DNA from 2 places in the Micromonospora sp. WMMD558 genome. Region 1 is predicted to be linked to the other one. Evidence: riboswitches for the same ligand, from Rfam matches in the RefSeq annotation. Region 1 holds a riboswitch; the other holds the start of a gene.
What was found. A riboswitch is a leader RNA that binds a small molecule or an ion and turns the genes downstream of it on or off. The one in region 1 is predicted to bind cobalamin.
Positions count from the first base shown of each region.

Region 1 (4,203 bases):
GGGGGTCACCGCGAACGCCGGGCACTGCCACTGACGGCACGCCGGCCCCGGCCCGGCCAACCGGCCGGGCCGGGGCCGCCGGCCCGGGCGGGCGTCGCGGAGTGCGCACATCACGAGATGACGGTCGCGCCGCCCCGGTGTGACGATCCGGGGGTCGTTCGCCTACCGCGATCAGGAGGCCACCGCCATGAGTACCGGCTTGTCGATCGTGCTGTTCCCCGTCGCCCTGGGCATCGTCATGCTCGGTCTCGGGCTCACCCTCACCGTGGACGACTTCCGTCGCGTCGTGACCTACCCCCGGGCCGTCCTCGTCTCCCTGGTCTGCCAGATGCTGGTCCTGCCGGTCATCTGCCTGGGCCTGGTGGTCGCCGCCGGCCTGCGCGCGGAGCTGGCGGTCGGGATGATGCTGCTCGCCGCCTCGCCCGGCGGCAGCACGGCCAGCCTCTACAGTCACCTGTTCAAGGGCAACGTCGCGCTCAACGTCACCCTGACCGCCGTCAACTCGGTGCTCGCGCTGTTCACCCTGCCCCTGATCGTCAACCTGTCCGTGGCCGCGTTCATCGGCTCGGACAGCTCGATCGGCCTCCAGTTCGACAAGGTCTTCCAGGTGTTCGCGCTGGTCCTCATCCCGATCTCGATCGGGATGGCCGTCCGCCGGCACCGTCCCGACTTCGCCGCGCGCATGCAGCGCCCCGTGAAGATTCTCTCCATCGTGGTCCTCGTCGTGGTGCTCACCGGCGCGGTGATCGGCATCAAGGACGAGCTCGCCGCCGCCGTCGGCGCCGTCGGCCTCGTCGCCCTGCTGTTCAACCTGGTCAGCCTGGCCATCGGGTACGCGGCGCCGCGCCTGTCCGGCGTCGGGCACCGGGAAGCCGTCGCGTCCTCGTTCGAGATCGGCATCCACAACGCGACCCTGGCCATCACGATCGCGCTGAGCCCGGCCCTGCTCGGCAACAACGACATCGCCATGCCGCCGGCCATCTACGGCACCGTGATGTTCTTCACCGCCGCCGTCTTCGGATTCGTCGCCGCCCGCCGTCCCCACGCCGACGCCACCCACCGGCAACGAACCACGGCGGCGTGACCGCAGCCGGCAACCGGTCCCGCCGCCTCGCGGTGGAGCCGGCCGGCACGGTACGTCCCGGCGGCGCCCACCCAGGGCAGGATGGACGTGTGCACATCGAGCCGGTCGACTGCGCGCCCGAGCAGGCGTTTCCGCGAGCGATCCTGCGGCAGCGCTGGGACGATCTCACCTTCCTGCACTGGGCGGTCGCACCGGATCTGGTGGCGCCCCTGCTGCCGCCCGGCACCCGACCGGACATGATGGACGGTTCGACCTACGTCGGTCTGATCGGCTTCCGCATGGTGGGGCTGGGCCTGGGCCGAGGGCCGGGGGTGCCGTACTTCGGCACCTTCTGGGAGACCAACGTGCGGCTGTACTCGGTCGACGACACCGGCCGGCGTGCCGTGGTGTTCCGCTCGCTCGACGCGTCCCGGTTGGTTCCGGTGCTGGTCGCCCGGGCGACACTGCGGCTGCCGTACCTCTGGTCGGCGATGCGCCTGGACCGCGATGGTGACCGTCTCACGTACCGGCTCCGGCGCCGCTGGCCCGGTCCGGCCGGCACGACGAGCCGGATGGCGGTCCGGGTGGGCGAGCGGGTCGTCGACCCGACCCCGCTGGAGCACTTCGTCACCGCCCGGTGGGGTCTGCACACCCGGGCGTGGGGCCGCACCCTGCACCTGCCGAACTGGCACCCCCGCTGGCCGTTGCACCGGGCCGAGCTGCTGCATCTGGACGACGAGCTGGTCACCGCCGCCGGGCTTCCGCCGCCGACGGCGCATCCGGTCAGCGTGCTCTACTCGCCGGGTGTCCCGGTCCGGTTCGGCCCACCGGTCGGCCTGCGGAGCTGACCGTCACGGCCCCGCCGGGTCGGCGCCGGCCGTCGGCTCCGCGTGGGCGAGGAGAGCGGCCAGCTCGGCGGGGGAGTGGGGTCGGGCCCTCGGCGGTCGGCGAGGCCACAGTTGACATTGTGGCGTCGCCGACCGTAGCGTCCGGGGCGACGATGTGTGCGGAAGCCGGTGCAATTCCGGCACGGTCGCGCCACTGTGACCGCGTCCACCCGGTAGGCAAGGGGTGACGCGGAAGTCAGACCCGCCACCGTCACTGGAACCCGTTGTGGGACGCGTGATCCCGAGGAGGTTGCCCGTGTCCAGCCCGTCTTCCGCCCTGCCCCGCCCGGTCACCCCGCCCGTCGCCATTCCGTGGCGTGAGCTGCAGCCGTGGCTGCTCTTCGGCACGGTGCTGGCCCTCGTGCTGCTCTACTTCGTCGGCACCGAGCAGGGTGTCTTCCAGGTGGTCAGCGGTGCGAACGTGCACGAGTTCGTGCACGACGGCCGTCACCTGCTCGGCTTCCCCTGCCACTGACGGGCGGGTCCGAAACCATGCTGTCACCCCGCGCCCTGCTCGTCCGCGGCATGCTCGCCGGCCTCGCCGCCGGACTCCTGGCATTCGTGTTCGCCTACTTCGTCGGTGAAGGTCCGATCGACCAGGCGATCGCATTCGAGGAGGCCAACGCCGCACCGGAGCCGGCCGTGGCCGGCGAGCCGGAGGGCATCAGCCGGACGGTGCAGAGCACCGTCGGCCTGCTCACCGCGTCGCTCATCTACGCCGTCGCCCTCGGCGGGATCTTCGCGATGGTGTTCGCCGCCGCCTACGGGCGGATCGGTCGGTTCGGCCCGCGGGCGACCGCGGTGCTGGTCGCGCTCACCGGGTTCGTGGTGGTCGCGCTGGTGCCGTGGCTCAAGTACCCGGCCAACCCGCCGGCGACCGGCGACCCCGACACCATCGGTCGACGCACCTCGCTGTTCTTCCTGATGATGGTGATCGCGCTCGCCGGGGTGGCGCTCGGCGGATACCTCGGCCGAGCGCAGGTCGCCCGGCTCGGCACCTGGAACGCGGGCCTCGTCGGAGCCGGCGCGTTCGTCCTGGTCGTCGGGCTCGCGCTGGCGCTGCTGCCCTCGATCGAGGAGGTCCCGGAAGGCTTCTCGCCGATCCTGCTCTGGAACTTCCGGCTGGCGTCGCTGGGCACCCAACTCGTCGTGTGGACGACGCTCGGTCTGGTCTTCGGCCTGATGGCCGAGCGGGGCGCACGCCTGTCGCGGCAGCCGGTGCCCGTGGCCGCCGGCCGGTAGGTGGCAGCGCCGCCGCGACCGCCGTCCGAACCACGCGACGCCCGGCAGGCGCTGGCGGCGGCCTCCGTGCTGGGCCCCTTCTTCGCCTGGTCCCCGTGGTCCGACCGGGCGGGCTGGCGGCCACTGACCGAGCTGCTCGACGGCGACGTCCTCGCCGAGCGGGTGGACGCGGCGGCCACCACGCTGCGTACGCGGTGCGATCTGCCGGCGGACGCCGTACCGGTGCGCGTCGTCGCGTCGGTCACCTTCCTGGGCCTGGCGGCGCGGCTGGTGTCCCCGCCGCTCGGGGCGGCTGTCGTGGGTGGTGCCCTGCCGCTCGCGGGCTCGGAAGACCTCTGGTGGCGTCCACCCACAGCCGGGCCCTGGCCGCTCGCGCACGGCCCGCTCGACGTGCTGCCCACCGGTGACCTGGACGATCGTTCGGTCTCGGCGGCGCTGGTCGAGACCGCGGCGCAGGGCCCGGTGCGGCTGCTGCTGGACGCATTCCGAGCCCGGTTCCGACTGTCACCGCAGGTCCTGTGGGGCAACGTCGCCTCCGCCCTGGCGGGCGCTGCCGGGGTGCTCGCCGATGCCGCGCCGGCGCACGCCGAGCGGGCCGGCGCGGTCCTGGCGGGGGCGCTGGAGCTGCCGCCGCTTGCCGGCACCGGCACCCTGGTCCGGCCGGATCCGAACCGGGTCCGGTGGTTCCTGGTGCGGCGAAACTGCTGCCTCTACTACCGCATTCCGGGCGGCGGAACGTGCGGTGACTGCGTGTTGACGTCCCCGGCTCAGCGGTGGCGGCACTGGCGGTCGGTACTGGCCGGGCCGGCGAAGCCGCCGGCGTGAGCCGCTGAGGCTCACCGGCGGCCCGGTCAGGACCGGGACGGTCGGGCGGCCCACTCGGCGGCCACCCGGTGCGGGTCGCCGGTCCGGAACTCCGGCGGCTCGTGCAGCAGGAAGTCCCGGTGGCTGATGTTCCAGGCGTACGCCCCGGCCATGGCGAAGACCAGCACGTCCCCCACACCGATCGGC
Region 1 covers NZ_CP186061.1:4,053,191-4,057,393, forward strand. The annotation lists gene ACN26Y_RS19350 (DUF899 domain-containing protein) at 1-34, shown strand, start outside; gene ACN26Y_RS19355 (bile acid:sodium symporter family protein) at 188-1,084, shown strand; gene ACN26Y_RS19360 (YqjF family protein) at 1,174-1,911, shown strand; cobalamin riboswitch at 2,015-2,174, shown strand; gene ACN26Y_RS19365 (CbtB domain-containing protein) at 2,207-2,425, shown strand; gene ACN26Y_RS19370 (CbtA family protein) at 2,443-3,192, shown strand; gene ACN26Y_RS19375 ((2Fe-2S)-binding protein) at 3,259-4,017, shown strand; gene ACN26Y_RS19380 (alanine racemase) at 4,044-4,203, opposite strand, start outside.

Region 2 (4,203 bases), 1.8 Mb from region 1:
ACCGGAGAGGGTGTGCCACCGGCGGTCGGCGTACCCGTCGAGGTCGACGCGGGCCAGCGCGTCGGCGGCGGCGGCGCGGTCGGCGGCGCTGTCGGACCACCGGGAGCGGCGGTGCGGGGTACGGCCCAGCAGCACGACCTCGATGACGGTCAGGTCGAGGTCGGTGTCGGCGTGCTGGGCGAGCAGCGCGGCCCGGCGAGCGAGGGTGGTCCGGGGCAGGGTGGCGACGTCGTCGCCGTCGATCGTCACCTGCCCGGCGTGGGGTGTGGCGAGGCGGGCGGCGACGCGCAGCAGGGTCGTCTTGCCGCAGCCGTTGGGGCCGAGCAGCCCGACGAGGCTGCCCGCCGGAACCGCGCAGGTGACGTCGTGGAGGATCCGTCGGGCGACGACCGCCCAGGAGACGCCGGTGACGCTGAGCATCAGCCGCGTACCTCCCGTCCGCGCAGGAGCACCACGAAGGCGGGTACGCCGAGCAGCGCGGTCAGCACGCCCACCGGCAGTTCCCGGGGTTCGAACAGGGTCCGCGCGGCGGTGTCCACCCAGACCAGGAAGATCGCGCCGGCGAGGACGACGGCCGGCAGGAGCCGCCGGTGGTCGGCGCCGGTGAGGAACCGCACGGCGTGCGGCAGGATCAACCCGACGAAGCCGACCGCGCCGCTGACGGCGACCAGCGCCGCGGTCAGCAGCGCGGTGGCGACGAGCAGCAGCCAGCGCACCCGGGTGACCGCGACGCCGAGGGTCGCCGCGGCGTCCTCGCCGAAGGCGAAGGCGTTGAGCGCGCGGGCGTGGGCCGCCAGCAGGACGAGCACGACGGCCAGGACCGGTACGGCCCACGCCACGGCGGTCCAGTCGACGCGGGCCAGCGAGCCGGAGAGCCAGAACGTGAGGCTCTGGGTGGCGTGCGGGTCGGCGACCCACGTGACCACGAACGAGGTGGCGGCCGCGCAGAGCTGTGCGACGGCCACCCCGGCCAGCACCACCCTGGTCGGGGCGAGCGCGGCCCGCCGGCCGGACACCGCGACCACGACGGCGAACGCCGCGAGCGCACCGGCGAACGCGCCCCCGGTGAGGGCGGCGACCCCGCCGCCGAGGCCGACGACGAGGACCGCCACCGCGCCGAGGGACGCCCCGGAGGAGACCCCGAGCAGGTACGGATCAGCCAGGGGATTGCGGGTGACGGTCTGCATCACCGCGCCGGCCGCGGCCAGTCCTGCCCCGACCGCGGCGGCGCCGAGCACCCGCGGTAGGCGTAGCCGCCAGACGATGTGCTCGCGCAGCAGCGGGACGTCGGCGTCGACGATACCCAGGCGGTCGGCCACCACCGCCCACACCGTCGACACCGAGATGTCGGCCGGCCCGACGGTGACGGCGGCACCGATCGACCCCACCAGGCCCGCGAGCAGCAGGACCAGCAGCGTCCCGGTGCCGAACCGGTACCGGACGGCAGCGGCGGCTGCTGCCGGCCCGGCATCCCGGCCGGTTCCGACGGGGTGGCCGGTCTCGGCGGTGCGCGCCGCCATGGGGCTCAGCGGTCCGCTCCGGGAAGCTGTACCACTCCCTCGGCGAGCGTCTCGATCCCCTGCACCACGCGCACGCCGGCCGAGGTCGACGAGAACGGGATGACGACGAACCGCTGTCCGGCCACCGCGGGCAGGTTCTTCAGCGTGGGGTGCTGGGTCAGGAACGCCTTCTTCGCGGCGGCGGCGTCCCAGCTCGCGTCGACCAGCACGATCACATCGGGGTTCCGCTCGATGGCCGTCTCCCAGCTGGTGTCGGCCCAGCTTCCGGCGAGGTCACCGAAGGTGTTGCGCACCCCCGCCGCTGACATGATCATGTTGGGGCTGCCGCAGCAGGCACCCACGCTCGGCGCGTCCGTGCCGGCGTCCCACCACAGCACGGACACCTGGCCCGCGCCGTCGAGCCGGGCGGCGGCCGCGGTGATCCGGGCCCGTTGGTCGGCGATGAGCTTCTCGGCCCGCTCCGGCACGCCGAAGACGGCGGCGACGTCCCGGATCTCGGCGAAGACGTCGTCGACGGTCAGCGTGGCCGGTCGGTGCTGCTTCGGACAGCCCGCCGGGGACAGGTAGGTACCGATGCCGAGTCCCGCGAGCGCGGCGCGGTCGCCGACGCCCTCGTCTCCGAAGGCACTGTGGAACGAGGCGTAGACGAAGTCCGGCTCCGCGTCGAGCAGCGCCTCCTTCGACGGGTACTTCTCCGACAGCACCGGAATCGAGGCGTACGTGGCGGCGTGCTCGGGCAGGATCGCGTCGTCCAGGTACGCCGTGCCCGCCAACCGGTCGCCCAGACCGAGCGCCAGCATGATCTCGGTGGCGGGCTGGTTGAGGGTGACCGCCCGCTTCGGCGGCGCGGCGACGGCGACCGGGGTGCCGCAGTTGGTCACCGTGACCGGCGCGGCCGACGCCCCGGCCGTGGGCGTGTCGTCCGTGGCGCAACCGCCGAGCAGGACGAGCAGGATGGACAGTGGCGCGGCAACGCGCCGGGACAGGGTGGGCCGCATCGCGCGCACGCGCATCGGGACCGCCTTCCAGCACCTCGTGGACGGGTCATCGCTGTGCCGTGGCCGGTCTCCTGGCTGACGGGAGGTACGTCCGTGGCCGGCCTTCCCAGGCGCGTGGCGCCCAGTGACCTCGCAAGCGACGAGGGCCGCGGACTTCCCGATCACAGTGGCGAGGGCCGCGCCGGCATCGCACCGGCTTCCCGAACACCACGGCAGCGTCACCCTAGCCTGTCGGCCGTCGCCTCGTCACGGTGACGAACGCCATCTCCGATCGTCGGGTGGAGACGTCCCGCGGACGCAGGCCGATCAGGGCCTCATCCCGTGCGTCGTGCGTCGGCAGGAAGGCCACGGGCGGTAGGCGTCACCGTCGACGACGGCTTCTGACCAGTGGTCGGCGGTGGGCGGCCGGATCGTCGGCCAGCACTGCGGTGAGACGCTCACAGACGCAGTCGGCCGGGCTCGCGTCGGCGAGGATCTCCTCGATCCGCGCCAGACGGGCCCGCGCCTCCCGCAACTCGTGCTCCAGCCGGGTCGCCCGGGCGGCGCGGGCGCCGACCTGGCGGCGGGAGGCGTCCAAGCGGTCGAAGTCCTCCGGCCGTACCGCCACCCAGTCGGCGCCGTCCACCACCACCGCGACCCTGTCGATCTTCTGGCCCATCCGTCACCTTCTCGTCGCGCGCGGACATCCCGCTGCCGCGACGGCGCGCCGTCCCGCAGGACGGACGCGCCGGCCACAATCGCTCATCGCCCCATACGATAGACAACGGTGCTGGTTCGCCGTGTCCACAATGCGCACGGCGTCGTAAGAGGGAACCCGGTGCGAGCCCGGGACTGCCCCGCAGCGGTGAGTGGGAACGACCGCCGTCATCAAGCACTGGACCGCGAGGTCTGGGAAGCGACGGCCAGTAGGCGACCGTACCGGTCACGCCCGCGAGTCCGAAGACCTGCCCGCACCGCGCACGCCACCCGGCGTGTGCCGCCGACGGTCTCTCGGGACGGCCGGGGCGGAAGCCGGTACGTCGCCGTACCCCTTCCCTCCCTGCCCTCCCGCACGGCCTCGGGCACTTCGAGGGAAGGATCCCATGAGTACCGCATTCGGTCAGAGCACCGTGCTCGGTTACCCGCGTATTGGCGGCAACCGTGAGCTGAAGAAGGCCGTCGAGGCCTACTGGGCGGGCAGAATCGACGCCGAGGATTTGGCGAAGACCGCTGCCGCACTGCGGGTGGAGGTTTGGCGTACGCTGCGTGACGCGCGCCTGGACGCGATCCCGTCCAACACGTTCTCCTACTACGACCACCTGCTCGACACCGCCGTCGCCGTCGGGGCGATCCCGCACCGGTTCGCCCGGCTCGGCCTGTCCGACCTGGACACCTACTTCGCCATGGCCCGCGGCGCCGACACCGAGCCAGCGCTGGAGCTCACCAAGTGGTTCGACACGAACTACCACTACCTGGTCCCGGAGGTCGGCCCCGAGACGGTCTTCGCCGCGAATCCCGCCAAGGCGTTGAACGAGTACCGGGAGGCGCGCGACCTGGGTGTCCTGACCCGCCCGGTGCTGGTCGGGCCGGCCACCTTCCTCCTGCTGGCCAAGCCGACCGAGCCGGGCGGCGAACCGTTCGACCGGTTGACCGATCTGGTCGACGTGTACGCCGATCTTCTGCGTTCCCTCGCCGCCGCCGGTGTG
Region 2 covers NZ_CP186061.1:5,829,353-5,833,555, forward strand. The annotation lists gene ACN26Y_RS27625 (ABC transporter ATP-binding protein) at 1-420, opposite strand, end outside; gene ACN26Y_RS27630 (iron chelate uptake ABC transporter family permease subunit) at 420-1,520, opposite strand; gene ACN26Y_RS27635 (ABC transporter substrate-binding protein) at 1,526-2,533, opposite strand; cobalamin riboswitch at 2,563-2,745, opposite strand; gene ACN26Y_RS27640 (hypothetical protein) at 2,880-3,176, opposite strand; cobalamin riboswitch at 3,272-3,484, shown strand; gene metE (5-methyltetrahydropteroyltriglutamate--homocysteine S-methyltransferase) at 3,601-4,203, shown strand, end outside.
Region 2: another riboswitch for cobalamin. It lies ahead of ACN26Y_RS27635 (ABC transporter substrate-binding protein); the one in region 1 lies ahead of ACN26Y_RS19365 (CbtB domain-containing protein).